DNA from 4 places in the Enterobacter sp. FW301-JW81 genome. Region 4 is predicted to be linked to each of the others. Evidence: predicted binding sites of a transcription regulator. Region 4 holds the regulator's gene; each other region holds the start of a gene.
What was found. The regulator Fur, encoded in region 4, represses iron uptake genes when iron is present. The targets are predictions, from matches to a motif close to ATAATAATGAGAACNACTATCAA.
Positions count from the first base shown of each region.

Region 1: sodA (superoxide dismutase [Mn]) is a predicted target of Fur. The motif match lies at 6,514-6,536, and genes of this name have one in related genera.
Region 2: exbB (tol-pal system-associated acyl-CoA thioesterase) is a predicted target of Fur. The motif match lies at 4,411-4,433, and genes of this name have one in related genera.
Region 3: zupT (zinc transporter ZupT) is a predicted target of Fur. The motif match lies at 4,813-4,835, and genes of this name have one in related genera.

Region 1 is NZ_JBYTBA010000010.1:45,650-53,549, forward strand. It holds gene pfkA (6-phosphofructokinase) at 47-1,009, opposite strand; gene fieF (CDF family cation-efflux transporter FieF) at 1,184-2,077, opposite strand; gene cpxP (cell-envelope stress modulator CpxP) at 2,231-2,737, opposite strand; gene cpxR (envelope stress response regulator transcription factor CpxR) at 2,888-3,586, shown strand; gene cpxA (envelope stress sensor histidine kinase CpxA) at 3,583-4,956, shown strand; gene yiiM (6-hydroxyaminopurine reductase) at 5,075-5,749, opposite strand; gene sodA (superoxide dismutase [Mn]) at 5,820-6,440, opposite strand; gene rhaT (L-rhamnose/proton symporter RhaT) at 6,729-7,763, shown strand; gene rhaR (HTH-type transcriptional activator RhaR) at 7,764-7,900, opposite strand, start outside.
Region 2 is NZ_JBYTBA010000003.1:199,665-207,564, reverse strand. It holds gene yqhD (alcohol dehydrogenase) at 1-1,112, opposite strand, end outside; gene AC3WOK_RS11995 (AraC family transcriptional regulator) at 1,308-2,207, shown strand; gene yghB (DedA family general envelope maintenance protein YghB) at 2,253-2,912, opposite strand; gene metC (cystathionine beta-lyase) at 3,056-4,243, opposite strand; gene exbB (tol-pal system-associated acyl-CoA thioesterase) at 4,495-5,226, shown strand; gene exbD (TonB system transport protein ExbD) at 5,231-5,656, shown strand; gene AC3WOK_RS11970 (methyl-accepting chemotaxis protein) at 5,982-7,433, shown strand; gene AC3WOK_RS11965 (cytoplasmic protein) at 7,430-7,876, opposite strand; gene AC3WOK_RS11960 (hypothetical protein) at 7,878-7,900, opposite strand, start outside.
Region 3 is NZ_JBYTBA010000003.1:233,757-241,656, reverse strand. It holds gene AC3WOK_RS12155 (fimbrial biogenesis chaperone) at 1-411, opposite strand, end outside; gene AC3WOK_RS12150 (fimbria/pilus outer membrane usher protein) at 427-2,949, opposite strand; gene AC3WOK_RS12145 (fimbrial-like protein) at 3,028-3,603, opposite strand; gene zupT (zinc transporter ZupT) at 4,027-4,800, opposite strand; gene ygiD (4,5-DOPA-extradiol-dioxygenase) at 4,997-5,785, shown strand; gene AC3WOK_RS12130 (glutathionylspermidine synthase family protein) at 5,865-7,025, opposite strand; gene AC3WOK_RS12125 (DUF1190 family protein) at 7,028-7,693, opposite strand; gene tolC (outer membrane channel protein TolC) at 7,888-7,900, opposite strand, start outside.
Region 4 is NZ_JBYTBA010000005.1:411,671-419,570, reverse strand. It holds gene ybfE (LexA regulated protein) at 48-335, shown strand; gene fldA (flavodoxin FldA) at 491-1,021, shown strand; gene fur (ferric iron uptake transcriptional regulator) at 1,312-1,758, shown strand; gene chiQ (ChiQ/YbfN family lipoprotein) at 1,866-2,195, opposite strand; gene chiP (chitoporin ChiP) at 2,243-3,640, opposite strand; gene glnS (glutamine--tRNA ligase) at 4,087-5,754, opposite strand; gene nagE (N-acetylglucosamine-specific PTS transporter subunit IIBC) at 5,924-7,900, opposite strand, start outside.

The DNA.
Region 1 (7,900 bases), on a different contig from region 4:
AGGCCGGGTAAGGCGAAGCCGCCACCCGGCACAATACAAACGCCGATCAGTACAGTTTTTTAGCGCAGTCCAGCCAGTCACCTTTAAACGGACGCTTCATGTTTTCAATGGCGTCGATGATGTCATGGTGAACCAGTTTTTCGTTTTGAATACCGACGCAGCGGCCACCGTGGCCCTGCAGCAGCAGATCGATAGCGTACGCGCCCATACGGGATGCCAGGATACGGTCATAAGGGCCAGGGGAACCGCCACGCTGGATGTGACCCAGAACGGTTGCGCGGGTTTCGCGCTTGGTTTCCGCTTCGATGTACTTCGCCAGTTCGTCAACGTCACAGATGTGCTCGGTGATAGCCACGATCGCGTGTTTTTTACCTTTCGCGATGCCCGCTTTGATTTCAGCCACCAGATCTTCACGGCTAAATTCGACTTCTGGCACGACGATAAACTCACAGCCGCCCGCAATGGCTGCCGCCAGAGTCAGGTCGCCGCAGTAACGGCCCATCACTTCTACGATGGAGATACGCTGGTGAGAAGACGAGGTGTCACGCAGACGGTCAATCGCTTCAACAACGGTACCCAGCGCAGTAAAGAAGCCGATCGTGTAGTCAGTGCCTTTGATGTCGTTGTCGATAGTACCTGGCAGGCCGATGCACGGGAAGCCCATTTCGGTCAGACGTTTTGCGCCCATATAGGAGCCGTCACCACCGATAACCACCAGGGCATCCAGGCCGCGTTTTTTCATGTTTTCGATAGCCACTTCACGAACGTGTTCATCACGGAATTCCGGGAAGCGCGCAGAACCGAGGAAAGTACCGCCACGGTTGATCATGTCAGACACGCTGTAGCGGTCTAGCTGAACCATACGATCTTCATACAGGCCCAGATAACCGTCATAAACGCCAAAAACTTCCAGGCCTTCCGTCAGCGCTGCACGGACAACACCACGGATTGCCGCGTTCATGCCCGGCGCATCACCGCCGCTTGTCAACACACCGATTTTCTTAATCATGACTACCTCTGAACTTAGGAATGCAAAATTGAAATCTGTTGCCGGAAGAAACTTATCGACCAACGAATACTGCAAATAGTATATCAATCCCTTCCAGCTGAATTGATTCAGGTCAGACCAAATGGCGGTAATTTATACACAAAATGCTGGCCTGGCTCACTTTTTTACAACGAATTACGAAAGCCCAACATGTCCGGGTACAACCGAGCAGGGATCCTGGTGAATGATGACGTCTGAACCAGGAAAACGCTGCAAAATCGCCTGCTCGACCTGCTCAGCAATAACGTGAGCCTGAACCAGTGGCAGGTTGTCTTCCATTTCAATATGAATCTGAATAAAGCGGGTCGGCCCTGACTGCCGCGTTCGAAGATCGTGTGCACCGCTGACGCCGGGCCAGGAGGTCACGATAGAAAAAATTTCATTGCGTTCCGAGTCCGGGAGGGCGCGGTCAAGCAGTGATTGCACCGCTTCGTACCCCATCCTCAGGGCGCTATATAAAATATAGATACCAATCCCTAACGCAAACAACGCATCGGCCCGATGCCATCCATACCAGGCCAGACCGAGCGCAATAAGAATAGCCCCATTCATCATAACATCAGATTGATAATGAAGCATATCCGCCCGTACGGCCTGACTTTGCGTTTTGCGAACAACCCAGCGCTGGAACGTTACCAGAACAAGTGTGCATATAAGTGCAACGATGGTCACAATCACACCCACGCCGGGATCCTTCATCGGAGTCGGCGAGACGAGATGCTGAATGCCGGTTAAAAACAGGAACAGCGCAGAACCGGAAATGAACATACTTTGCGCCAGCGCGGCCAGCGACTCCGCTTTACCGTGCCCAAACGTGTGCTCTTCATCTGCCGGCTGCAGCGAGTAACGCACCACCAGCAGGTTGGTCAACGAGGCGGCAATGTCCACCAGCGAGTCCACCAGCGCAGCCAGAATACTGACCGAGCCGGTATACCACCATGCGAAAACCTTGATGACCAGCAAGCACGACGCCATTATCGTCGCGGCCATCGCAGCCCGGCTTACCAGTCTTCCATAGGATTGATTCATAAACGCTCCTGTCATGTCATGCCGCTAGTATAACGGAAGCACGGGGAGTCTTAGGATGAATAAACGGTTAACAAATCAGAATGCGGGGCAAAAAAAACCCCCACATCATGTGGGGGAAGACAGGGATGGTGTCTATGGCAAGGAAAACAGGGTTTACTGGTTACTACGGGTACTGCTATTGCTACTGAAAAACGTCGTTTCTGAGCTTCGCTGCATCCGTGCAACCTCACGCAGCTGGTCCATTCGCTGCTGATGTTTGGTATTCAAAACCGCTTGCTGCTCGGGCGTTAGCAGGTGGAACATCTGGTTGCGGACCTTCGCCATCTCTACCTGGCGAGCAATCTGTTCCTGTGCCATTTTTTCGGCCTGAGCGCGAACTGCGCTTTCGTCAAAATTTTCTGCGGTGACAAGGCGATGCATTGTCTCCATTTCGCTAACATTAACAGGGGGCTGGTCATGTCTTGCCCTCTGCATCAGATCTCGCATCTGTTGACGCTGATGTTCGGTTAAACTTATGCCGTCAAACATATGGCTTTGGCTACTGTGCTGCGTTGTGTCCTCTTTTGAGGAACCGTTATCGCTGATGATAGCTACAGCAGCCTGGCTAAACGCACTGAACGCCAGCGTTGAGGCCATGACGGCAGCGGTAACTTTGCGCATCACTTGCTCCCAAAATCTTTCGTGTCGCGATTCAACGAGAGACAGTCTACGATTCAGGCTGCAAACATGCGTCAGGGGGTGTAAAACAACGTAAAGTCATGGATTAGACAGCCTTGATGTCGTAATTTCTGCCTCGGAGGTATTTAAACAATGAATAAAATCCTGTTAGTTGATGATGACCGAGAGCTCACATCCCTTTTAAAGGAGTTGCTCGACATGGAAGGTTTCAACGTTCTGGTTGCCCATGATGGCGAGCAGGCGCTGAGTCTCCTTGACGACAGCATCGATTTACTTTTGCTCGACGTGATGATGCCAAAGAAGAACGGTATCGATACGTTGAAAGAGCTTCGCCAGACACACCAGACTCCCGTTATCATGCTGACCGCGCGCGGCAGCGAACTTGACCGCGTACTTGGCCTTGAGCTGGGCGCGGATGACTATTTACCCAAGCCGTTTAACGACCGTGAACTGGTTGCCCGTATTCGCGCTATCCTGCGACGTTCCCACTGGAGCGAGCAGCAGCAAAATACCGACAACAGCTCACCCACCCTTGAAGTTGACTCCCTGAGCCTGAACCCGGGCCGCCAGGAAGCGAGCTTCGATGGTCAGACGCTGGAACTCACCGGCACGGAGTTCACCCTGCTTTATCTGCTGGCGCAGCATCTCGGCCAGGTGGTATCGCGTGAACATTTAAGTCAGGAAGTGCTGGGCAAACGCCTCACCCCGTTTGACCGCGCCATCGACATGCACATCTCTAACCTGCGCCGTAAGCTGCCGGAGCGTAAAGACGGTCACCCATGGTTTAAAACCCTGCGTGGTCGCGGTTATCTGATGGTTTCCGCTTCATGATAGGAAGCTTAACCGCCCGCATCTTCGCCATCTTCTGGCTGACGCTGGCACTGGTTTTAATGCTCGTACTGATGTTGCCAAAACTCGACTCACGCCAGATGACGGAGCTTCTCGACAGCGAGCAACGTCAGGGCGTGATGATCGAGCAGCACGTGGAAGCCGAGCTGGCAAACGATCCGCCGAACGATTTGATGTGGTGGCGCAGGCTGTTTCGCGCTATCGACAAATGGGCTCCGCCCGGGCAACGTCTTTTGCTGGTCACCAGCGAAGGCCGCGTGATTGGGGCCGATCGCAACGAGATGCAAATCATCCGCAACTTCATTGGCCAGGCGGATAACGCCGATCACCCCCAGAAGAAGAAATATGGCCGCGTAGAGATGGTGGGGCCTTTCTCCGTCAGGGACGGGGAGGATAATTATCAGCTCTACCTGATCCGCCCGGCGAGCAACTCCCAGTCCGATTTTATCAACCTGCTGTTTGACCGTCCGCTTCTGCTGCTGATTGTTACCATGCTGGTCAGCTCGCCGCTGCTGTTATGGCTGGCGTGGAGCCTGGCAAAACCGGCGCGTAAGCTGAAAAACGCCGCTGACGAGGTGGCTCAGGGTAACTTGCGACAGCATCCTGAACTGGAAGCCGGACCGCAGGAGTTCCTGGCCGCCGGGACCAGTTTTAACCAGATGGTGAGCGCGCTCGATCGCATGATGACGGCGCAGCAACGCCTGCTGTCGGATATCTCGCACGAGCTGCGCACCCCGCTCACGCGCTTACAGCTCGGCACCGCGCTACTGCGTCGCCGCAGCGGTGAGAGCAAGGAGCTGGAGCGTATTGAAACGGAAGCTCACCGCCTGGACAGCATGATCAACGACCTGCTCGTCATGTCGCGCAACCAGCAGAAAAACGCGCTGGTCAGCGAAACGGTGAAAGCCAATCATCTGTGGCATGAAGTGCTGGATAACGCGGCGTTCGAAGCGGAACAGATGGGCAAATCGTTCACCGTCAACTTCCCGCCGGGGCCATGGCCGCTGTACGGTAACCCCAACACGCTGGAAAGCGCGCTGGAGAATATCGTGCGTAACGCCCTGCGCTACTCGCATACGAAGATTGAAGTGGCGTTTTCGGTGGATAAAGACGGGATTACGGTCATTGTCGATGACGACGGTCCTGGCGTAAGCCCGGAAGATCGCGAGCAGATTTTCCGTCCGTTCTACCGCACCGACGAGGCGCGCGACCGCGAGTCTGGCGGTACGGGGCTGGGTCTGGCGATTGTTGAAACCGCCATGCAGCAGCACCGCGGCTGGGTCAAAGCCGACGACAGCCCGCTGGGCGGATTGCGGTTAACGCTGTGGCTGCCGCTGTATAAGCGTTCGTAGTTTCCCTCTGGCACTGTATTGTAGGCCCGGTAAGCGCAGCGCCACCGGGCAATAACAGGCGCAGGGGCAAAAATGCCGGGTGGCGGCTTCGCCTTACCCGGCCTACTCTCTACGGGGACTATTTCCCCCACAATCTCCGCGAATTATCCTCAATCTTGCCGCTTAAGCGCCGCTTCTGCATCGTTCTCGTCCAGCTTGTCGACAATCCAGCCGCCGACAGCAGGCGGTGATACTGCTCGTCGTCGAACGGCATATGCCAGGCAATCGCGCAGGCCTCATACACGGAGACATCGCTCAGGCGCGATGCCAGCACCAGCGGTGCATCCGCTGATACCTGCCCTACCAGCACCACGCGGTACAGCCAGCCTGTTTTACCCGTGCTTTGCAGCTGCTCGGACATATCCTGAATGCCGAAATGGAAGTTGAGCTTGAAGCACGGGGAGCGCGGCTGCGTCACCTGAATCAGGGCATCGCCCCAGCGGTAGATATCACCAATAAACACGTTCTTTTCGGTCAGCCCTTCGGTGGAGAGGTTCTCGCCAAACGCGGGGGCGACGAAGAGATCAGCCTGCTCGGGGAACTCGGTTCTCCAGTGCTGATAGTGTTCGCGCGGGTAGTGGCACAGCGCGCGCTCTGGCCCGCCGTGGATTTTCTTTTCGGCCTGCTCGTCACCGGCAAGCCCGAGGTCGGTTAGCGTCAGCTCACCGTCGACCTGAATTTTGGCGATGGCGCTCGGGCGGCTGCCGTCGTATTCCCTTACCTTGCCTGTAAATACATTCACCGGATAATGCATCGCTGCTCCTTTCTGCAGATACAAAAAAAGCGAGTCATCAGACTCGCTTCTCACAGGCGTCAATGCAACCTTATTTTTTAGCGGCGAAACGCGCTGCTGCTTCGTCCCAGTTCACCACGTCCCAGAAGGCTTTGATGTAGTCCGGGCGACGGTTCTGGAATTTCAGGTAGTAAGCGTGTTCCCACACGTCCAGACCCAGAATTGGGAAACCGGATGCGCCAGAGATCGCTTCACCCATCAGCGGGGAGTCCTGGTTAGCGGTAGAAACCACCGCCAGTTTGTCACCTTTCAGTACCAGCCACGCCCAGCCTGAGCCGAAACGGGTTGCAGCGGCTTTTTCGAATTCCGCTTTGAAGTTGTCAACGGAACCGAAGTCGCGCTCGATAGCCGCTTTCAGGTCGCCCTGCAGAGTGGTACCGGTTTTCAGGCCTTTCCAGAACAGGCTGTGGTTAGCGTGACCGCCAGCGTTGTTGCGCAGAACGGTTTTCTTGTCCGCTGGCAGCTGGTCCAGTTTGGTGATCAGCTCTTCAGCAGACAAGTTAGCGAACTCTGGCAAGCTTTCCAGCGCGGCGTTCGCGTTGTTTACATAGGTCTGGTGGTGTTTAGTGTGATGGATTTCCATCGTCTGCTTGTCGAAATGCGGTTCCAGTGCGTCATAGGCATACGGCAGGGATGGCAGTGTATAACTCATAATCCTCTCCATTATTGTCGGGCGGCACAGCTGTTAATGCCGCGTAAGCAGTTGGTTCATTATAGTTAATTAAATGATATTGAAAATGATTATCAATGCCGTAGTTTTAATAAGGTTATTCAGGTTTTGTCTAATCACAAAATTGTGAGTCTGCTCACCCGGTTAACGTGCTGATTGCCATCCAGAACAAAAGTGCGGCAACCTTCTGAAGGTTCCTGAACCGCCTAATTTTTACACTCATCAAGTCGGGGGGAAGCCACCGGCTATAAAAACGATGAGGACGTAAAAATGAATCATGCGATTACGATGGGTATCTTCTGGCATTTAATAGGCGCGGCCAGTGCAGCCTGTTTCTATGCCCCGTTCAAAAAGGTGAAAGGGTGGTCGTGGGAAACCATGTGGTCGGTTGGCGGTACCGTGTCCTGGCTGATTTTGCCGTGGACCATTAGCGCCATGCTGCTCCCGGATTTCTGGGGCTACTTCACCTCCTTCAATGCCTCCACCCTGCTGCCGGTGTTTCTGTTCGGCGCGATGTGGGGTATCGGCAATATCAACTACGGCCTGACCATGCGCTACCTCGGGATGTCGATGGGTATCGGCATCGCGATTGGCATTACGCTGATCGTTGGCACGCTGATGACGCCCATTCTTAACGGCAATGTTGACGTATTGATCAACACCAAAGGCGGGCAGATGACGCTGCTGGGCGTGCTCGTCGCGGTGATCGGCGTGGGTATCGTCACCCGCGCGGGTCAGTTGAAAGAGCGCAAGATGGGCATCAAAGCCGAAGACTTTAATCTGAAGAAAGGGCTGCTGCTGGCAGTGATGTGCGGCATCTTCTCGGCGGGCATGTCGTTCGCCATGAACGCCGCGAAGCCCATGCACGAAGCGGCCGCCGCGCTGGGCGTCGACCCGCTGTACGTGGCACTGCCAAGCTACGTTGTCATCATGGGCGGCGGCGCGCTGGTCAACCTCGGCTTCTGCTTCATTCGTCTGGCAAAAGTGAAGGATTTGTCGGTAAAAGCCGATTTCTCACTGGCAAAATCTTTAATCATCACCAATGTGCTGCTGTCGATACTGGGCGGCCTCATGTGGTATCTGCAGTTCTTTTTCTACGCCTGGGGCCACGCCAGCATTCCACCGCAGTACGACTACATAAGCTGGATGCTGCACATGAGCTTCTACGTGCTGTGTGGCGGACTGGTTGGGCTGGTACTGAAGGAGTGGAATAACGCCGGGCGTCGTCCGGTGGGCGTTCTAAGCCTGGGCTGCGTGGTGATCATCATTGCCGCGAATATTGTCGGCCTCGGCATGGCGAACTGACTACGCCGCCTTTCGACTGCGATGACGCCACTGAACCGGCGTCATCCCCACCTCGCGGTTAAACACCACCGAAAAGTAATTACTGTCCTCAAATCCGCAGCGCATCGCCACTTCGCTCACCATCAGCTCAGTATGCT
Region 2 (7,900 bases), on a different contig from region 4:
TGCTCGCCCAACTGGGTCATGCCGTGCTCTTCAAGTTTTGCCAGCAGAGCAGGGATGGAACTGCCGTCCAGGCCGTAGCCGGACAGACGGGTTGGCACGCCCAGGCCTTCGAAGAAGCTGCGGGTCGCTTCGATTGCCGCGTCAATACGCGCATCGTCAGAACCCTCGGTGATGTTCCACACGCGCTCGGCGTACTGCAGCAGTTTGGCACGTTTGGTATCACGTTTTTCGTTCCACAGCGCAGGCAGAACAACGGCCAGCGTCTGCGCGTGATCCAGACCGTGCATCGCCGTCAGCTCGTGGCCCAGCATGTGGGTCGCCCAGTCCTGCGGCACGCCAGCCCCGATCAGGCCGTTCAGCGCCTGCGTTGCCGCCCACATCACGTTGGCGCGAACGTCATAGTTTTCCGGCTCTTTCAGCGCTTTCGGACCGTCTTCGACCAGCGTCAGCAGAATGCCTTCCGCGAAGCGATCCTGAATTTTTGCATCGACCGGGTAGGTGACGTATTGCTCAACGGTATGCACAAAAGCATCGACCACGCCGTTCGCTACCTGACGCGCAGGCAGGGTGTAAGTGTAAACCGGGTCCAGGATGGCGAACACGGGCTGAACGTGCTCGTTCATAAAGGCCTGCTTATCCCCGGTGGTTTTGCGAGAGATCACCGCACCCTTGTTGGATTCAGAACCGGTGGCCGGGAGGGTCAGCACGGAGCCCATCGGGATGGCGCTTTTAATGTCGCTGCCGCGGGTTTCCAGAATGTGCCAAGGGTCAACGCCGTCAGCGTAGTGGGCTGCTGCCGCGATGAACTTGGTGCCGTCCAGCACGGAACCGCCGCCGACGGCCAGCAGGAAGGTGATCTTCTCTTCGCGGGTGATTTTCACCGCGTTCATCAGCGTTTCGTAAGACGGGTTTGGCTCGATGCCGCCGAACTCACGCACGTCGAGGCCGTCCAGTGCGCTGTAAACCTGATCCAGCACGCCGGTTTTTTTCACGCTGCCGCCGCCGTAGGTGATGAGAACGCGGGCGTCAGCAGGGATCTGCGCGCGCAGGTCAGCGATAGCGTCTTTACCAAACAGAATGCGGGTTGGGGTGTGAAGATTAAAGTTGTTCATTGCTCGTTCCCTTTAGTGGGTGAAAAATCGTGGTGGCGCAGAGGGCAACCTGATGCTGCACATTGTGGCCGTCCGGGGATATCCTCTCAATGCACATTCCTGCCGATGTCTTGCCCATTTCTACAGAGCGCTGGAGAAAGCGCGGAAAACGACGCACACTGTCAGCGTCGGAAACCGTACCCGGAGTAACGTAAAATGAATCGTGACGCGATCTGCCATCAGCTCACTGAGCAGATTAAAAGACTGATAGATAACGAAAAAGGTATCAGCGAACTGCTGCCGGATATTCGCCTGCTGTACGGCACGCAGCCCGGGACGCGCACGCCGGTGATGTACCAGCCGGGCATCGTTTTTCTCTTTTCAGGCCATAAAATTGGCTATATCAACGAGCGCGTCTTCCGGTACGACACCAATGAATATCTGCTCCTGACAGTACCTTTACCCTTTGAATGTGAAACTTTCGCGACAGAGGCGGTTCCGCTGGCGGGGATCCGCGTCAATGTTGATATCCTTCAGCTGCAGGAGCTGCTGATGGAGATTGGCGAAGACGAACTCTTCCAGCCGTCAATGGCGTCGAGCGGGATTAACTCCGCAACCTTATCAGAAGAGATACTTTGCGCTATTGAGCGTCTGCTGGACGTTATGGAAAGGCCGCTGGATGCGCGTATTTTGGGCAAGCAGATTATCCGCGAAATTCTCTACCACGTGCTGCTGGGGCACGGCGGTGGGGCGTTACTCGCCCTGGTGAGCCGACAGACCCACTTTAGCCTGATAAGCCGCGTGCTCAAGCGTATTGAAAGCCAGTACACGGAAAACCTCAGCGTCGACCAGCTGGCCGCGGAAGCGAACATGAGCGTCTCGGCGTTTCACCATAACTTTAAATCGGTGACCAGCACCTCGCCGCTGCAATACCTTAAAACCTACCGTTTGCATAAGGCGCGGATGCTGATGATCCACGATGGCATGAAGGCCAGCGCGGCGGCGATGCGGGTGGGTTATGAAAGCGCGTCGCAGTTCAGTCGGGAGTTTAAGCGCTATTTCGGCGTCACGCCGGGAGAGGATGCGTCGCGCATCCGAACCATGCAGGGAGCCTGACGGAGAACGTAGGCCGGGTAAGCGCAGCGCCACCCGGCAATGACCTCACGCGCTGCAATATTTCTTCTTAATCACTACCGCAATAGTCCCCACCAGTCCCGCGACCAGCAAGAACATCGGCAGCACCATCAGGAAGGTCATCACCTGATCTTCATGGTGTTTCACAAAGGGGATCATATTCAGCGCGTAGCCGAGCGTGGTGACCACGCCAACCCACAGCAGAGCGCTCAGCCAGTTGAAGAACTGGAAGCGACGGTTAGAGAGACCGGAAATGCCCGCCATGGTGGGCAGAAGGGTGCGAACAAACGCCAGGAAACGCCCCGCCAGCAGCGCCAGCAGGCCGTGGCGATCGAACATGCAGGTCGCACGCTGATGATATTTATGCGGTAGCTGCGCCAGCCAGCCTTTTACGATGCGCGTATTGCCAAGCCAGCGGCCCTGCAGATAGCTCAGCCAGCAGCCCAGGCTGGCGGCGGAGGTGAGAATAACCATGGTTGGCGTAAAGTCCATGACGCCTTTGCCGATTAACGCCCCGGCAAGTAAAAGCAGGCTGTCACCGGGTAAAAACGAGGCTGGCAGTAATCCGTTTTCCAGAAACAGGGTTGCGAACATCACGAAATAGACGATACCGACGACGTGAGGATCCGCCAGCGCGGCAAAGTCGTGTTGCCAGAGCGCCGCGATAATATCTTGAATTACAGCCATGGACTTTCCTGTGGAACAGCAGATATAGAATTATTGTACTCCCTTATTCGCCCGTCGGGTTTGATCCCGGGCGCAACTCATGCAGACTTTTCTGCTTGCAGTGTCCACAAATGCGTCCAGGGAGTACATTTTAAGCCAGCACTCTACACGATACGCTCAAACCCTGCTGCTAAATCCGCAATTAAATCGTCCACATCTTCTAAACCAATATGCAGCCGGATCAGGGTGCCGCTGAAGTCCACTTCGCCCCCGGGGCGCAGGGCCGCGACCTGCTCCGGCTGGTTAGGCAGGATCAGGGATTCAAAACCGCCCCAGGAGTAGGCCATGCTGAAGAGGGTAAAATTATCCAGATAGCTTGCCAGCTCGTCGTTATTCAGCCGTTTTTTCAGCACGAACGAGAACAGACCGCTGCTGCCTGTAAAGTCACGCTGCCAGAATTCATGACCTTTACTGCCGGGCAGCGCGGGATGATTAACGCGCTCCACCAGCGGGTGCTGCGCCAGCCATTCGGCCACCTTCAGGCTGCTTTCATGGTGCTGACGCAGGCGAACCCCCAGCGTGCGGAGTCCGCGGCTGGTCATATACGCCGTGTCTGCATCCACCATCTGGCCCATCAGGTAGGCATTTTCACGCAGCTGGTCCCAGCAGCGCGCGTTGGAGACCGCGGTTCCAATCATGCCGTCAGAGTGGCCAATCAGGTATTTCGTCGCCGCCTGGATGGAGATATCGATGTCGAACTCCAGCGCTTTAAACAGCACGCCTGCCGCCCAGGTGTTGTCGATCATGACGATTGCCTCTGGCGCTTTGCTGCGCACGGCCTTCACGATAGCCGGCACGTCGTGGACTTCCATGGTGAGCGAACCCGGCGATTCCAGGAACACAATGCGCGTGTTTGGCTGAATAAGTTCGGCAATGCCTTCGCCAATCAGCGGGTCGAACCAGCCGGTCGTGACGCCGAGCTTGCTGAGGATTTTGGTACAGAAGTCCTGGCTGGGTTCATAGGCGGTGTTGGTCATCAGGATATGGTCGCCCTGTTCCACAAACGCCAGAATAGTGTTGGCCACCGCAGCCGCCCCGCACGGGAACAGCGCGCAGCCCGCGCCACCCTCCAGCTCGCACATGGCTTCCTGCAGGGAAAAATGGGTTAGCGTGCCGCGACGGCCATAAAACAGCCCGCCTTTAGCGCGATTGCGCGTGGCGATTTTTTTCTCCTCAACGGTGTCAAACACCAGCGAGGAGGCGCGCTGAATCACGCTGTTGACCGATCCCTGAGTGTATTTTTTGCTGCGTCCAGCCTGTACCAGCGTGGTATCAAGATGCTTCTTTGTCATGTTCGCTAACCCTGTTTTTATACGTCTGGACGTCCAGACTACCACGATTGGAAAAAACTGCACCCGCAGGCTTATCGAATAAGCAGAAAATTTCAGCAAAAAAACGCATAAGAAATTTTTACTGCGTAAGCGCAAGGAAAGTGAACGAAAATTGCGGCACCATGTAAATACTAATGAGAACGACTATCAATTCGACGACGTTTTGATATTATTACGGTCAGATTTTGTGATTTGCGTCCTGGAGATACAGAGTGGGTAATAATTTGATGCAGACGGATCTCTCCGTTTGGGGCATGTATCAGCATGCTGACATCGTGGTTAAGATTGTGATGATCGGCCTGATTCTGGCGTCCGTTGTCACCTGGGCTATTTTCTTCAGCAAGAGTGCCGAGCTGCTTTCCCAGAAGCGTCGCCTCAAGCGGGAACAATTGCAGCTGGCTGAAGCCCGCTCTCTGGATCAGGCCTCGGATATGACCTCATCCTTCCATGCGAAAAGCCTGACCACCCTGTTAGTGAATGAAGCACAGAACGAACTGGAACTCTCCGCAGGCAGTGAAGATAACGAAGGCATCAAAGAACGTACCGGCTTCCGCCTGGAGCGTCGCGTTGCGGCCGTTGGCCGACACATGGGGCGTGGCAATGGTTATCTGGCGACCATTGGTGCAATCTCACCGTTTATCGGTCTTTTCGGTACCGTATGGGGCATCATGAACAGCTTTATCGGTATCGCGCAGACCCAAACCACCAACCTGGCGGTTGTGGCACCGGGCATCGCAGAAGCGCTGCTGGCGACGGCAATCGGTCTGGTCGCCGCTATCCCGGCGGTGGTTATCTACAACATCTTCGCACGCATGATTGGCAGCTACAAAGCCACACTCGGCGATGTTGCCGCGCAGGTTCTGCTGCTGCAAAGCCGCGATCTCGACCTGAATGCCAGCTCGGTTAAGCCGGTGCATGCGGCGTCTAAACTGCGCGCAGGTTGATACGATGGCGATGCGTCTAAACGAAAATCTGGACGATAACGGCGAAATGCATGAAATCAACGTGACGCCGTTTATCGACGTCATGCTGGTTCTGCTGATTATCTTCATGGTGGCTGCGCCGCTGGCGACGGTCGACGTGAAGGTAAACCTGCCTGCCTCATCCAGCCAGCCACAGCCGCGCCCGGAGAAGCCTGTCTACCTGTCAGTGAAGGCGGATAAATCCATGTTCCTTGGCAACGATCCGGTGACGGCGGACTCCGTCATCCCGGCGCTGGAGCAGCTTACGGGCGGTAAGAAAGACACCACGGTCTTCTTCCGTGCGGATAAAACCGTTGATTACGAAACCATGATGAAGGTAATGGACACGCTGCATCAGGCGGGGTACCTGAAGATTGGGCTGGTCGGCGAAGAGAAAGCGGCCGCGAAATGATATGCTATCGTAGCGGAATGTAGGCCGGGTAAGCGCAGCGCCACCCGGCAAGACAGGCGGCTGGTGAAAGCCGCCTTTTTTGTTTTCTTCTACGCGAAATCGTTATTATTTTCTGCTGTTTGTCCCCATACTTCATATTTATTAATCAATAAAGCCATAGTTAATAATCTATTGATAGTTAAGTAAATATCAATATTCTGCTGCGCTTTTAAAATATATCTTTTGTTGAAATGGCGTCGCGGAATATCCCCACTACGCTTAAAAAAGATAATAAAAACAGACCTTCTTCGAAGGATCTTTTCATCTGCACAGCAAGAGACTCCCTATGGCTACGATGACATGGCTGTATCCGCACGCGCCTCAAAACGACCAGTTCTCGCTTTCTGCAATTCGACGACGCGCCGACAGGCTAATACTGGGGCTTATCTGGTCGATGTGGGGCATCTCGCTAGGCGTAGGTTATATAAACGAGAATATTGTGCAGGGTGCGGTTGTTGGCACCTCGCTGGCCGGTTTATCGACACTGCTAACGCTGTTGCTTCCCGGCACGCTGCTGCTCCGACTGAGCTCTGCGTTTGTGCTAATGGCATTTTCCGCGTTGCTCATTCATCTGGGCGAGGGGGAAACCGAATACCATTTTTCTGTTTTCGTCCTGCTTTCCGCGCTGCTTGCCTGGCGAGACTGGCGGCCCCTGGTGATGGGGGCTGCGGTCATCGCGTTACATCATCTGGTATTTAACTACCTACAGGAAAACGACCTTTACGGTGTCGTGGTGTTCATGCACACCGGCTTTCATATGGTGGTTTTTCATGGTCTTTTTGTGGTGGTCCAGACCGCGATCCTGGTCCTGCTGGCGATACGAATGGAGCAGGACGCCCGTTCAGCGAGCGAGGTGGCAAGGCTCGCGGGCGTGATCAACAGCGAGCCAGGGTACCTCACGCTTGCCATTGATGCGGTGCCGGCAGAGTCCCCTTTTGCCCGCACCTTTAGCCTGACGCTTGGCACTATGCGTGCCACGCTTGAGCAGGTCAGCGTCAATATCGGGCAACTGCTGGAGGCATCCCGCGCGTTAGGACAGCGCAACAGCGCGCTGTCGGAACGAACCGATCATCAGGCAAGCTCGCTGGCAACGGCGGCCAGTGCGATGGAACAGTTAAGGGCAGTCGCAACCCTGACCAGTGAAAAAGCCAGCCAGGTCAGGGAGGTGGCGTTTAGCACCAGTAACGTGGCGGAACAGGGGGGCCATAACGTACGGCAGGCGATTGCGGCGATGGAACACATTCGCGAGGAGTCGCAGCGTATTTACGCCATTCTGGAGCTGATCGACGGGATTGCATTTCAGACAAATATCCTGTCGCTCAACGCCTCGGTCGAGGCTGCAAGAGCGGGCGAACATGGCAAAGGCTTTGCGGTGGTTGCCTCGGAAGTGCGCGTATTGGCCCAGCGCAGCGAGGGGGCTGCAAAAGAGATCCGCCAGCTTCTGACCGCATCGCAGGCGACCACGCAGCAGGGCGTCGAGCAGGTTGAGCATGCCGGTATGACAATGAAGTCGATCATTGAGAGTATCGAAGGGCTCCGCTCTCTGCTTGAAGAGCTGTCTCAGATGAGCGAGCAGCAGCGGGCAAGCATTGCGCAGATGAACGACAGTATTGCCAGCATCGATGCCAGCGTGCAGGAGAATGTGCGACACGTTGCGCAAACATTGCAGGTAGCCGACGCGCAGCGACAGCAGACGGGTCAGTTAAAAGAGGCGATTGCCGTCTTCAGATTTAACTAGCTTTGCTTTTCAGAAGGGGGGCTGGTGTCAGACGCCAGCGCGTCCTCATCCAGCGCAACGCAGGTGACGTTTGAGGTACGGTACTCACCGTCTGACAGTTTGCGCGTCAGGCGCAGGGTGGCAATTTCACGGGCAAGCAGATACTGGTAATTGGCCTCGAGGCGTCCAAGAAGCTTCTCTTTCAGCTCGGGACGCTGTTCAATGATGGCGTTCATCACGGCACCGTAAATTTCTTCTTTTACCTGCAGAGGATAAATCTCGCGGCGATTCTGCCATTTCAGATGGACCAGCGTCGCCGGGATCGATACCAGGTCTTGTGTAATTCGCGTCATCTCGGCATTTTTTGTTTTTCGCAGCGCGTCGAGATTTTGCTTTAAGATAAATTCATCACTTTTTTTATCATCTAAAGTCAAATAAACGTCGTTATTTTTAACTTCTGTCACGTTAATCTTCCCCCAGGCTATAAA
Region 3 (7,900 bases), on a different contig from region 4:
CCGCCAGAACAGTTTAAGCCGGCTTTGCATGGCGATTTGCATCACGTTCTTCTGCTCGGCTTTGGGCGGGATCTCCCGCATGTTGTAATAAAACAGCGACTCGCGATCGGCGGGCAGTTTGCTGAGGTTTTGCTGTGCCATCAGGCGAACCTGCGCCTGTTCGTCAGGCTCGATACGCAACAGTGGCGGAATAGGGGAGATAAACTCGCGCGTTTTTTTTCCCTCTTTATCCTCAATCCAGGACTGAGCCAGATAAGGGGCGGTTTTACTCTGGTTCGTCAGTCTGACCGACACGCTTTTTGCTGAGGCGTTGAAAATGATGCGCGTTCTGTCTGGCGATACGGTGGCATGTGCAATACCGCACACGGCCAGCATGTAGATAAGTCCTTTTGTTAAAAAAGTCATGTTCATTTTATTCGTCCTGAATTAATGCACTGTTTTACAAGGTAAAAATATAGCGTCACCGCTAAGGTTACTTTGGTTCGGCGGCGTGATTTCGCAAGCGTTGCCGGACCAGGTGAGACGTAGCGTGCTGTTTTCCTGAATCCCGCTGAGATAAGCGAAGCCTTCTTCGGCAACCAGCCCGACCTCTTTACCCGTAGCGCTGTCGACGATACTGACGCCCAGGGGCGGGAACTGTCCGTTTTCCTGCCGAATGATGCCGACAATCTGGTAGCCCGTGGTGGCGTTCAGCTTACTGTAACCAATGGCACCTTCGGTCAGCGTGATGCGAATGACGGAGGTTTCAATGTCTACGCCATCAGGCAGCGTGTTGTTGTTAACACGCACCGTTGAGGTGGTGTAGTTGCTGAGTGAAGGCACGACGGCAATACCGAATGCGTTGGTACGCGTGCGCGAACTATTGACCTCAATTCCGGCAACGCCGTCGGCATCGATCATCATGCGGGCGTTATCGGCCGGGCTGTAATCATGCAGGGCTACGCCATGCCGCGTGGCGGTAAGCGAGCCATTCCAGCCCGCGCTGATCGAACGATATTGGTTAGGCTGAACGCTGCCTGAAAGGTTGAGACGTCCGTAGGGGGAATAGTGCTGGTATCCGCCGCGCAATGACGGTTCACCTTCGCGCAAATCGTCTTCCGTCGTCGAGGCAGAGAGGTTCCACGTATTGTTGCGATCGGAGGCGTCATAGTAGGAAACCATGTGAGACGCGCTGTCGCCGCCCGATCGCTGGTAGCTGTACATAATGCTGCGACTCTGTTCCAGCGGAAGGGTGAAGGAGAAGTAGACCTGATTTTCGTCGCTGTCGTCCCAGCGGACCCGGCTTAGCGCCAGCGATGCGGATAAACCTCTTAAATTGCCAATATCAAAATTGCGGCTCACCGAAAAGGAATAGTTCGTGTTGCTGCTGTTGTCCCAGTAGGTGTTACGGGTGACGTTGAAATAGGTATTTAAGGCCAGAGAATCCAGGTACTGGTTGAAAGAGATAACATAGCTCTCTTTTTCGTTTGTCGTTGAGGTATCGCCGTCCCGGGAGGCGAGATATTCGCTCATTGAGACATATTCTTTATCCGAGAATCGATAACCTGCGAAAGTAATCTGGCTGCCGGTTGCCTCAAAGCGTTTCGCATAGTTCGCGCGATAGCTGTAACCACGCTGTTTATCATTTTTTTCCCGATGCAGCGTGGCCTCAGCGCCCGTCACATCAAAAGATATCGAACCGAGCGAATCCAGGTTGAAGCCGATACCGGTGGTCATGGCCTGATAATCATCAGATGTGAGCATGGTACCGCCATAAAGCGAAACGTTACTTAACCAGCCCCAGGAGAGCTCTCCTGTCCAGAAAAGAGGGTTATTGATGTCGTTATGGCCCGTAGCGGTAGGTTTACCGACGGATGTTTTATAACGCACCTGGCCTTTTCGGGTCAGGAAGGGAATTGAGGATGAACCCACCTGGAAGGTGGTTTTGCGCCCATCTTCCTCTTCGACCATTACGTCCAGCTGTCCCTGGTAGGTTTCACCCAGGTCAGAAATTGTGAACGGGCCCGGCGCGACGGTTGTTTGATAAAGAACGCGGCCAGACTGGGAGACGGTCACTTTGGCATTGGTCTGCGCGATGCCGGTAATTTGCGGAGCATAGCCTTGTAAATCTGGCGGCAGCATACTTTCATCACTTTCCAGCGATGCGCCCGTAAAGTGGAAGGTATCAAAAATATCTGAACTTAAGTCGTACTGCCCCAGCTTCATTTTTGATGACAGCGAAGGGATAGGGCGGTAGAGATAGGTCCGTGCCAGACTGCTGTCGCTGCCCGTAGACTCGCCGTGTCGAAAGTTTTGATTGTACTGATAATCTGAACGTAGACGCCAGGCACCCAGGTTAAGCCCGAGCGTACCGTAGGCGCTGACATTCTGGCTGTCGTCGCCCCCGTGCGGATCGTACTGGCTGGCATAGAGATTATAATCGAGTAAAACGCCCGCAATACCTTCATCCCAAAATTCCGGCGGCGTCCAGTTTTGCGCCTGATACTTCATCCATGCCTGGGGAACGGTGACGGAAAGCACCATTGTCCCTTTATTAAGGGAAAAGCCCAGCTCCGGAAAAGTCGAAAGATCAAGGCAACGTCCGACCTGTGAATAATGGAGTCGCGAAATAAAATCGGTGCTCAGTCCGAAATCGGATAGTTGACCGGCATTCACACAAATTTGCGAACCGCTTTCGTTTTCCGTTGCGATCCATTCCATTGTTGCGGATTGAGGCAACGTGTTTTTATTCACCTGAATGCGGACCAGATAGCTACCCGGCGCGATGTGGCCTTTTTTCTCGAACTGGGAAATATCGATATTACTTCGGTCTTCAACGTCAATCATATCTGTGTTGAATTCAACCGCGGAAACTGGCAACACGAATAATGCTGAGTAAAGTGTGGCACTCAGCGAATGCTTAATAAAAGCAGAGAGGCGAGAGAGTTGATGCGCTGAGTGTTTTAGCATAAATCCGTTTCGCTTTTAAAAAGAATGCATAAAAGCCGATGAGTCCTTCATCGGCTACGTTTTCAGACGACAATCAAATTACTTGTATTCAAGAATATAGTTCGCCTGGGCCTGAACGTTACCCGGGGTAGCCGTGCTGCCGGACACGGGCTCCATACGGGCTTTGAAGTTCAGTTCCTGATAGGCATTTGTGGTTGGGAATGACACTTCAATCGGTTTACCCAGCGTGACTTTATTGCTGCCGCTGTCCAGCAAGCGAATGCCTACACCTGTTGCACCGCCAATGTTGCCATCGAGGGTGTTTTTCATCAGGCTGGTGTCAGTCGAATCGGTACTTGCGGAGGCAAAGGTGACCTTCACTTTGTCGATCGTGGTGGTGGTTTGCCCGGTCGTTGTAGAGAGAATGCAATCCTGCAGGTGGATATTTACGTCAACCGGCAGCGAGTTTTTACCGCTGTTCAGCACGCTATCCGCGACTTCGCCTAATTCAATGGTCTGATTTTCATCTCCCGGGGTGATAGAGCAAGGCGCACTGATCACCTCACCGGTAAACGTGATCTTCCCTGAGCCCTGGTTATCTGCCGCCACAGCAGTAAATGACAGGCCAGAAAGCAGTGCCGTTGTCGCAACTGCCAGAATAGTCTTGTTAAACATGAAGATATAATCCTTTATCTAAGATTGGATGGCGCAATAAGTTTAATGAATTAATATTGCAACACATTTATTTCATTAAAGCGGTCGAAATATATCAACCACAATATGGATTATCTCGTGAGCATTTCTTAATGAGCGATTTAGATGTGGTTAATATATTTTTTGAGATTATGAGAGGGATGGATACCTTTTCTATAAAGCCAGAGGCTAGGTTTAAATAGTGATTAACATCAACCTTTTGAGTTTTTTTTAATACACGGAGTGGTAATTGTTTTACGGAAAATAGTTATAAATAATATTTCTTAAGTGAATTCTATGGTGTTCAGAAAGTATGGTGCCGGACTTTGTATCATTAATACTGATAGTTGGCATTCACTGACATAAGAAAAAATTGCGCTCCCTCAATAAGGGGAGCGCAACCGTTCAGCCAATACCCGCCGATTGTAACAAGACGAGGCTGAATCCCATTACGGACATGCCGCACAGCACGCCATAGCTGGGGTTGTTATTAGGGTCGATCTCTTTTGCCAGCGGCATCAGCTCATCTACCGAAAGCGCGACCATAATCCCGGCGACCGCTGCCATGATGGCCGCCATCACAACGGGGGAGACCAGGCTACCCAGGATCAGCCAGGCCAGCACGCCGCCGAGAATTTCTGCCATCCCTGATATCCCTGCCCAGAACACGGCGGTGCGCTTTGAGCCGGTGGCGGCGTAAACCGGCCCGGCGACGGCCAGTCCTTCAGGAATATTGTGTAAGGCGACCGCCAACGCGATGCCAAAGCCCATTTCCAGATTGCTGCTGGCCGTCACGTAGGTGGCGACCCCTTCCGGGAAGTTATGCAGGCTGATGCCCAGCGTCAGCAGAACCGCTGTTCGCTTAATATTCCGCGGCATGGGCGTTACGTTTTTCTGCATTAAATCCTGCGGGTGCGCGTGCGGTAGCATACGGTCGAGGGCAAAGTATCCCAGCAGGCCAAAGACAAACATTCCGTAACCCAGCAGCGGAGACATGCCTTCTGTACCCAGTGCGGCAGGGAGCATCTCCATAAGGGAGATGAGCAGCATGATCCCGGCAGCAAAGCCCAGTGAAAAGGCCAGTACGCGGTTAGATGGCTTCTGGCCAAGCACGCCGAGGATCGCACCGATGAAGGTCGCGGCCCCCGCCAGTATGGTCAGGATCAAGGGGACTGACATGCATTGCTCCTTATGATAATGATTCTCATTAATAGTAATGATTCATTGTGTGCAAAGCGAGAGAGGGAGCTCCGTTTTACACATTCCTTACATTCAAATTTCCTGATGATGATCTTCACGCTTATCTGCGTTCATCTTTGCCCGATTGGGCGTAATGTAGCACCATTAAATTGACACCTTCTGTAAGGATATCACCATGACTTCTTCCCGTATGCCAGCCCTGTTTTTAGGCCACGGTAGCCCAATGAATGTTCTGGAAGACAACGTCTATACCCGCGCATGGCATCATCTGGGCGAGACGCTGCCGCGTCCAAAAGCAATCGTGGTGGTGTCTGCGCACTGGTTTACCCGTGGGACGGGCGTAACCGCGATGGAAACGCCAAAAACCATTCATGATTTCGGTGGTTTCCCGCAGGCGCTGTATGATACGCATTATCCGGCCCCCGGCTCGCCCGAACTGGCGCAGAAGCTGGTGGATTTGCTGGCACCTGTCCCGGTCGCGCTGGATAAAGAAGCCTGGGGCTTTGACCATGGCTCGTGGGGCGTGCTGATCAAAATGTATCCTGAAGCGGATATCCCGATGGTGCAGTTGAGTATCGACAGCACCAAACCCGCGGCATGGCACATGGAGATGGGCCGTAAGCTGGCATCGCTTCGTGATGAAGGCATTATGCTGGTGGCGAGCGGCAACGTGGTGCATAACCTCCGCACGGCGCGCTGGCACGGTGAAAATACCCCGTACCCGTGGGCAACCTCTTTTAACGACTACGTAAAAGCGAACCTGACCTGGCAGGGCCCGTTCGAAGAGCATCCGCTGGTGAACTATCTGGAGCACGAGGGCGGTTCGCTCTCTAACCCGACGCCGGAGCACTTCCTGCCGCTGCTGTACGTTCTTGGCGCGTGGGATGGTCAGGAACCGGTGACGATCCCGGTCGACGGAATTGAGATGGGGAGTTTGAGTATGTTGTCGGTGCAGGTAGGCTGAAAACATGCCCGGTGGCGCTACGCTTACCGGGCCTACAAAACCGTAGGCCGGGTCAGGCGAAGCCGCCACCCGGCAGATCTTACTCCACAAAGATGTGCGGATAGAAGCGTGACAGATCCTGCGTGATCAGCGCGCGATCTTCGCGGATGCCAATCCCGGCAGGTTGATCGTTGATGAGCCAGCTGCCAATCAGCGTATAGCTGTCGCCAAATTTCGGCAGTTGATAAAATTCCTGGACGATCATGCCTTCCTCGCCGTAAGGCCCTTCAACTGCTTCCAGCGTCTTACCGTTTTCGATGATCGACACGTTTGCGCCTTCGCGGGAGAAAATCGGCTTAACGACGTATTTTTCCATTTCTGGGAAATCGTCTTCCGCAAAGTAGGCTGGCAGCAGGTTCGGGTGGTTCGGGAACATCTTCCACAGCATCGGCAGCAGGGCTTTGTTGGAGATAATGCTCTTCCAGGCCGGTTCCAGCCAGCGCACGCCAGCATCTTCCAGCTTGGTGGAGAACATCTCACGCAGCATATATTCCCACGGGTAGAGCTTGAACAGGTTGCTGATGACCTGGTCCTGCATATCCGTAAACTGACCTTTTTCACCCAGGCCGATATCCTCGATATAGAGGAACTCGGTCGCTACCTCCGCTTCGGCGGCGCAGTCCTGCAGATACTGAACCGTGCCGCGGTCTTCTTCCGTATCGCGGCAGCAGGCGAGATGCAGCAGGTTGAAGCCATGCTGTTCGCGCAGCTCGGCAAAACGCTCAATCAGCTTTTCCTGCAGGCTGTTGAACTGGTCGCTGCCTTCCGGCAGGTTTCCGGCATTGGCCTGGTCTTCCAGCCAGATCCACTGGAAGAACGCCGCTTCGTACAGGGAGGTTGGCGTATCGGCGTTATTTTCCAGGAGCTTAGGTTCACCCACGCCATCCCAGGCGAGATCGAGGCGAGAGTAAAGTGAAGGTTGGTTCGTTTTCCACGACTGGCGTACAAAGCTCCAGGTGTGCTTCGGAATGCGGAATTTGGTCATCAGCTCATCGCTGTCGATAACCTTTTCCACGACCTTCAGGCACATCTGATGCAATTCAGCGGTGACCTCTTCCAGTTTTTCAACCTGGGCCAGCGTGAGCTTGTAATAGGCGTCTTCACACCAGTACGGCTCGCCGTACATGGTGTGGAAGTTAAAACCGTATTCGGTGGCTTTTTCGCGCCAGTCCGGGCGCTCGACAATACTGACTCGTTCCATAATCAGCCGCCCATTGAGCGAGTCGAAGACCCGGTCGCGCTGCGCTGCATGGTGGTTTGTTTCGCCACAGATTCACCAAAGCCACCGCGGGTGATGGTGCTGGTGGTTGCTGGCTTAGGTGCCATCGCCGTTTTAGGCACGGTCGTGGTACGGCCAGGCGTTGCTGCACCGTAGTTTTTACCGGTGGCGTCTGTGTATTTACCGTATGCCGGGCTGTTTGGGTTTTTGGAGCTAAACAGCGGCTGCTGCTGGTAGCCCGCGCCGCCGCTCATCAGACGGCCCATCATGTAGCCCGCCATCAGCGGCATCCAGAAGCTGCCGCTGGACTGCGCCTGCGCCTGGTTTTCCGGCGCCATGCCTGCCTGAGCAGGAGCCTGCTGGCACTGGCCTTCGCCGAATTCCGCCACGCAGTCTTCGCGCGAAGCATATTTCGGTGCGGTACGTTCCGCTTCTTTCAGCGCGCTGGTGTAGGCCGTCTTACATTCGGCAGCTTTACCGGTTGCGGCAGAGCAGTCGTCTGCGTTTTGATACATCGAGACCGTTTCGTCGCTTTGCTCACAGCCTGCCAGCATAAAGACGGCGGTGACCGCCAGTGCAACAGGGGTGAGGTGACGTGCGTTCCAGCTTTTGCGGAACGACGCGTGATTCATCGTTTTTGTCCGTTTCATATTTGTCTTCCAGGACCCAGTGGTAATAACGCTCAGGATAGAGGATGAGTGGTTGAAAATGAAGCGAAGAGGGGCGGAATCAGGGGGATCTTTACGTTGGCTTACGTTCGGGTGTGATTTTGCGCCGGGTGGCGCTGCGCTTACCCGGCCTACGATCAAGTAGGCCCGATAAGCGAAGCGCCATCGGGCAATGCTTAATTACGGAAC
Region 4 (7,900 bases):
GCCCGGGCATTAGCAGGGCGGCGTGTTTCCCCCGAAGTCTCAGAATCATGGCCAAAGAACAAACGGACCGTACGACACTAGATCTGTTCGCGAATGAACGTCGACCGGGACGACCCAAGACGAATCCGCTTTCGCGCGATGAACAGCTGCGTATCAATAAACGCAACCAGCTTAAACGCGATAAAAATCGTGGGCTTAAGCGTGTCGAACTGAAGCTTAACGCCGACGCCGTCGATGCGCTTAACGAGCTGGCTGACGCGCGAAATATCAGCCGCAGCGAGCTCATTGAAGAGATGTTGATCGCCCAGCTTGAGACGTTACGCAGCCAGGCATAAGTCTGAAAATCCCCTTTATCGCCCTTTTCATGTAGCACGGAGTGCAGTCCTGCGCGATAGCTGTTTCCGCAGGGTTGCCAGTTCTGCTATTATTGCCCTTATCCGTGGCCGAATTGCGCCACCATACTATTAAGTTTCAAGAGGTTATTTTACTCATGGCAATCATCGGCATTTTCTTTGGCAGTGATACCGGCAATACCGAAAATATCGCAAAAAACATTCAAAAACAGCTCGGTAAAGACGTTGCTGATGTGCATGACATCGCCAAGAGCAGCAAAGAAGATCTCGAAGGCTATGACATTCTTCTGCTGGGTATTCCAACGTGGTACTACGGTGAAGCCCAGTGCGACTGGGATGATTTCTTCCCGACGCTGGAAGAAGTCGACTTCAACGGTAAGCTGGTCGCCCTGTTTGGCTGCGGCGATCAGGAAGACTACGCCGAGTACTTCTGTGACGCGCTGGGGACTATCCGCGACATCATTGAGCCGAATGGCGCAGTGATCGTTGGCCACTGGCCAACTGCCGGTTACCACTTCGAAGCGTCTAAAGGCCTGGCCGATGACGATCATTTCGTGGGTCTGGCCATTGACGAAGACCGCCAGCCAGAGCTGACGGCAGAGCGCGTTGAGAAATGGGTTAAGCAGATCCGTGAGGAACTGCACCTGGACGATATTCTTAACGCCTGATTTTTATCGCGGCGCAGCGGCGGCTGCGCCCGTGCTCCAGGTCAAACCGATTAAATTAATCGCTACAATCTTTTAACTTTTTCGCCCAGACCTGTACAATGTCTCCCTGATAAACGTGGTTTTCCATTGAGCAAGTTTGTTGGTGATACCACGTTTTTATAAGCATATTTTGCCTGAGACTTGCAGTTTTCATTTAGCCATGGCAGTTCTATAATGAGACGCATTATCCCGGGTGCATTTTCTGTCACTTCCTACAGAAGTGAATCGTTTAGCAACAGGACAGATTCCGCATGACTGACAACAATACCGCATTAAAGAAGGCTGGCCTGAAAGTTACGCTTCCTCGGTTAAAAATCCTCGAAGTGCTTCAGGGTCCAGACAATCACCATGTCAGTGCGGAAGACCTCTATAAACGTCTTATCGACATGGGTGAAGAGATTGGGCTGGCTACCGTCTATCGCGTGCTGAACCAGTTTGATGACGCGGGCATTGTTACCCGTCATAATTTCGAAGGTGGTAAATCTGTTTTCGAACTGACCCAGCAGCAGCACCACGATCACCTGATCTGCCTCGATTGCGGCAAGGTCATTGAATTTAGCGATGATTCCATTGAATCACGCCAGCGTGAAATCGCCGCGCGTCATGGCATCCGCCTGACCAACCACAGCCTGTACCTTTACGGTCACTGCGCTGAAGGCGACTGCCGCGAAGATGACCACGCGCACGACGCAAAATAATCAGTCTTCATACTCTGAGCCAGCCGCAAGGTTGGCTTTTTTTTCGCCTGTTTTCAGGTATAAAAAAGCCCGGTAAGCATAGCGCCACCGGGCATGGTAACAGCAGGTTAGTTACTGTTATTGCTGCGGATCTCTTTCCAGATCTGGTCGCAACGCTTCGCCACTTCCTGATCGTTACCGGTTTTACGCGCCTGGATACAGGCCTGGTAATCCATCACGCGAACATTTTCCTGCGTTGCGAACTGCTCATGCGCCTTCTCTTTTTTCAGCACATTCAACACGCTCTGGCAGGCCTGAATTTTCTCCGGCGAGCCTTCAGCGGTATTGATGCACGCGCTATAGGCCTCCTTCAGCCGGGAATCTTCTTTAGGCGCCTGGCTCTGAGAACACGCCACCAGCCCCGACGCCAGCAGCGCGACAATTACGATTTTTTTCATCATGTGCAGTCTCCGGTCCGGCGGGCGCTAACCCGCCGGACGATTCATCAGAAGATGGTGAACGGTGCGATAACCATGAATTTCACGTCACGTTCATCCTGGAAGATGTTGCCGTAACCGCCCGCATAGCTCGGGATATCGGAGTGGTTGTCATACTGGGTGAAGTGCAGTTTGAACATCGTGCCTTTCGCGCGGCCATCCTGCAGGGTATAGATAGCATCCAGGCTGTAGGAGGACTCTTTCAGGCGATAGTTTGGATCGTAATAGGCGTCCGGTGTTGCCATATCGGCAGGTTTTGCATCCCAGGCGTAAGCGTAAGAGGCACCCACGGCCCAGCCAGGCAGATTCCAGTTTTTGAGGTCATACATTGCGCCGAAGAAGACCGCTTTCTCGCCGTCGGCGTTGAAGTCGGAACGGTTATCCCACCAGATATCAAGACGGCCGTTGGACGATGCATAGGTCGGGGTCATACGCTGCAGGAAGTACCCCTGCTGCCCTTCCGCCTTCACCCACGTGCCTTCCAGGCGCAAATCAACCTGACCGACCTTGTAGCCAAAGGTCAACGCCTGCAACCACGCGGTACCGTCATAAATATCATTGACGCCACCGTTGCTGACCTTGTCGCGCGTGCCGTAGAACTGGTAGCTGGTGCTCAGCGGGCTACCCGCAACATCAAACTTATAGCTGGCCTTGGCAAAATACTGATCGACATAACCTTGCGCCTGGCCAAATGCGGCTTCGAGAACCAGATCGTTTTTGAAGTCGTATTTCGCACCCAGCGAGTGCAGATAATCTACTTTGGTTTTCTTATCGTTCTGGTAGAACTTGTCCATTTCGATGTGCCATGGTGCTTTATACTCGTTGGTCCACATATAAGAGAAGCTCAACGCACCCGCATCACCGTAGTCAAAGTTCGCCCCGGCTTCTGCCCCCTGATAGGTACCCGGCATAAAGCTCCAGTGCGGTGCTAACAGCGTCTGGCCGGTTGGCTGAATATAGCCACCGCGCGCCCATACCGGGCCGTATTTAAATTTCGCTGCGGCCTTATAAAGGCTGATTCCGCTCTTATCCCCGGACCAGTCTTCTTTATAAGCTTTGTTGCTGGAGGAGAAGGCAATTTCGTTCGGGTGGCCGCTGTCGCCGTTTTCCGCCATTTCGATTGCGGTGAACGCAGCAATATCCAGACCGAACATATCCGCGGCATAACCCGACTGGAAGTCCAGGTTGGCGTTCCAGGTGGAGTGAGAAAGGTTAGTTTTGTATTTGTCTTCAGTGACGTCTTTACGGTCACGTTCACGCTGCCAGTAATAAATACCGCCCGTGAGGGTAGAATCTTCGATGAAACCCGCGGCTTTCGCCTCTGGTGTAACGACCAGGCCCGACATTGCTGTCACACCGGCAATAGCCAGCGCCAGCGCACTACGTTTGCCACTGAACGTACGCATAGATTATTCCTCTTTGACGAATTAAAACGCCTGAAACGGCGAAAATAAAAAAGACCAAATGGTCAGGGGTAGTTATAAATACCCTCGAATTAACTACCGTCTTTAGGTTATTTTTCGCGACGCGAATTATCAATGCTTTTCAGCGGACAAAAGTCAGGATTATGACGAAGTGCACATAATTGGTAGTGCTTTGTAACATTTACCGGAGGGCGAGATTTGGCGGGGCAAGCCATTAAATTTCAGAGGGTAAGATCGTTAATTGCTGTTACTTTTTACAAATTGCGTATTGATGATAAAAAACAAACTTTTTTCAGAAAAATAAGTAGCACCACATTGACCTGATATTTTCCACGATATTATTACCCCCCTGCTTTAACGATATGATCGTTAAATAAAAAAACGCCGCAATAAGCGGCGTTTGTCTCTCATTGACCAATGCAGCGTTATTATTCGCCGATTTTGGTCCAGGTATCACGCAGACCCACGGTACGGTTAAATACCGGTTTTTCCACCGTGCTGTAACGGCTGTCCAGGCAGAAGTAACCTTCACGCTCGAACTGGAACGCTTTACCCGCTTCAGCGGCTTTCAGGGAAGGCTCCGCATAACCCTGCTTGATCACCAGAGATTCCGGGTTGATGGTCGCCAGGAAGTCTTCAGCAGCACCCGGGTTAGGCACGCTGAACAGACGATCGTACAGACGAATTTCCACCGGCAGCGCGTGGGATGCGCTCACCCAGTGAATAACGCCTTTCACCTTGCGGCCGTCCGCCGGATCTTTACTCAGCGTTTCAGCGTCATATGAACAGAAGATGGTGGTGATGTTACCTTCCGCGTCTTTCTCTACGCGCTCTGCCTTGATGACGTAGGCATTACGCAGACGCACCTCTTTACCCAACACCAGACGCTTGTACTGCTTGTTGGCTTCTTCGCGGAAGTCAGCACGGTCGATCCAGATTTCACCGCTGAACGGCACGTCGCGGCTGCCCATTTCCGGTTTATTCGGATGGTTAGGCATGGAGACCAGCTCGCTTTCACCCTGCGGATAGTTCTCGATAACCAGCTTCACCGGGTCGATAACCGCCATCGCGCGCGGTGCGTTTTCGTTGAGGTCTTCGCGAATGCAGGATTCCAGAGAAGCTATTTCAATGGTGTTGTCCTGCTTGGTCACGCCGATACGTTTGCAGAACTCACGAATAGACGCGGCAGTATAACCACGACGACGCAGACCAGAGATGGTCGGCATACGTGGGTCATCCCAGCCCTCAACGTGCTTGTCGGTGACCAGCAGGTTCAGCTTACGCTTGGACATCACGGTGTATTCCAGATTCAGACGAGAGAACTCGTACTGACGCGGATGCACGGGAATGGTGATGTTATCCAGTACCCAGTCGTACAGACGACGGTTGTCCTGGAACTCCAGCGTACACAGGGAGTGCGTAATGCCTTCCAGCGCATCGCTGATGCAATGGGTGAAGTCGTACATCGGGTAGATGCACCACTTGTTACCGGTCTGGTGGTGTTCAGCAAATTTAATACGGTACAGCACCGGATCGCGCATCACGATGAACGGAGACGCCATATCGATTTTGGCGCGCAGGCAGGCTTTGCCCTCTTCGAAGCCACCGGCACGCATTTTTTCAAACAGCGCCAGGTTCTCTTCAACGCTGCGATCGCGGAACGGGCTGTTTTTTCCCGGAGCGGTCAGCGTTCCGCGGTATTCACGGATCTCGTCAGCAGACAGCTCGTCGACATACGCCAGACCTTTGTTGATAAGCTCTACCGCATAGGCGTACAGCTGATCAAAATAGTCAGAGGAGTAGCAGATATCGCCAGACCAGTTGAAGCCCAGCCATTGCACGTCGTTCTTAATGGACTCAACGTATTCGATGTCTTCTTTTACTGGGTTGGTGTCATCGAAACGCAGGTTGCACTGTCCCTGATAGTCCTGGGCAATGCCAAAGTTCAGGCAGATAGATTTTGCATGCCCGATATGCAGGTAGCCGTTCGGCTCCGGCGGGAAGCGGGTATGAATTGTGGTGTGCTTACCACTGGCCAGATCTTCATCGATGATCTGACGAATAAAGTTACTCGGGCGGGCTTCTGCCTCACTCATCGTGGATTCCTCAAAGCGTAAACAACGTATAACGGCATATGATCTTATAAGCCGGACGTAGTGACAACCCTTAAAACGGCTCTGAAGAAAATAATGGGGGCATTTGCTGCAAAAAAAAGCGGCGGAGGATAACCCCCGCCGCTTAAGGCATGACTCTACTCAGGAGCGATTACTTGCCTTTAATCTCATACAGAGGCGTTTGACCCGCAACAACCTGACCTTTCGCCTGAATGACCAGGCCACTGAAGTCATCGATGTTGCTGCAAACCACCGGGCTTATCATGGAGCGCGCGTTGGCGTTCAGGAAGTCCAGATCCATTTCCAGAACCGGCTGACCAGCCACAACTTCAGCGCCCTCTTCCACCAGGCGAGTAAAGCCCTGACCGTTCAGCGCAACGGTATCGATACCCATGTGGACAACGATCTCCGCGCCATTTTCGGTTTCGAGGCAGAACGCGTGGTTGGTGTTGAAGATTTTCACGATGGTACCGGCAGCAGGAGACACAACGGTTTTGTCCGTTGGTTTCACCGCAACACCGTCACCGACCGCTTTGCTGGCGAACGCTTCATCAGGTACCTGCTCAATCGCAACGACCTCACCGGTCACGGGAGACACCAGCGCGGCAACCGTTTTGGCATTAGGTACCGCCTGCGGTTTCGCAGCTGCAGGAGCGGCAGCAGGCGCAGCGCTTGCTTCAGCGGCTGCAACCGGGCCGGTCGTTTTCATTGCGTTGGCAATTTTTTCCGCAACGAAGCCGACGATGATCTGCACGCTGGTTTTGTTCAGGCGGATAACACCGGACGCGCCCAGGCGTTTCGCCAGCGCTTCGTTCACCAGAGAAGAATCTTTCACGTTCAGACGCAGACGGGTGATACAGGCATCAATACCGGTCAGGTTGTCAGAACCGCCAACTGCGGCAATGTACTGACGCGCCAGACCTGATACGTCCTGCTCCTGAGCACCGCTCACGTTCACATCCTGACCATCCGCTTCGCTACCGGCCACGGCCAGTTCACGACCCGGGGTCATCAGGTTGAATTTGGTGATAGTGAAACGGAACACCATGTAGTAGATCGCGAAGAACACCAGACCTTGTGGGATCAGCATCCACCAGTGGGTTGCCAGCGGGTTACGGGAAGAAAGCACCATATCCACCAGACCCGCACTGAAGCCAAAGCCCGCAATCCAGTGCATGCTTGCCGCGATAAACACGGAGATACCGGTCAGCACAGCGTGGATCACGTACAGTACAGGCGCCACGAACATGAAAGAGAATTCCAGCGGCTCGGTGATACCGGTGAAGAAGGCCGCAAACGCGCCCGCCATCATAATACCCAGCACTTTCGCTTTGTTTTCTGGACGCGCGCAGTGGTAGATCGCCAGCGCAGCGCCTGGAAGACCAAACATCATGATTGGGAAGAAGCCTGCCTGGTAACGACCGGTAATACCGACAACCGCTTTACCTGCTTCGATGGACTGTGCGCCACCCAGGAAATTAGGAATATCGTTAATACCCGCAACGTCGAACCAGAACACGGAGTTCAGCGCGTGGTGCAGACCAACCGGGATCAGCAGACGGTTGAAGAACGCGTACACGCCCGCACCGACGGAGCCCAGTTTCTGGATGTGTTCACCGAAGTTCACCAGACCGTCAAAGATAACCGGCCAGATGTACATCAGGATGAACGCAACGAAGATCATCACAAAGGAGGTCAGAATAGGCACCAGGCGACGACCGCTGAAGAACGACAGCGCTTTTGGCAGCTCTACGCTACTGAAGCGGTTGTACAGTTCGGCAGAGATGATACCCACAAGGATACCGACAAACTGGTTGCTGATCTTACCGAATGCCGCCGGAACCTGGTCCGCCGGAATTTTTTGGATCATGGCCACCGCTGCAGGCGAGCAGAGAGTGGTTAACACGAGGAAACCGACAAAACCGGTCAGCGCAGCGGCACCGTCTTTGTCTTTGGACATACCGTAAGCCACACCAATCGCAAACAACACGGACATGTTGTCGATAATGGCGGAGCCAGACTTGATAAAGAACGCCGCCAGCGCGCTGGTGTTACCCCAGCCGTTGGGGTCGATCCAGTAGCCGACACCCATCAGGATGGCTGCGGCAGGCAGCGTGGCGACCGGCAC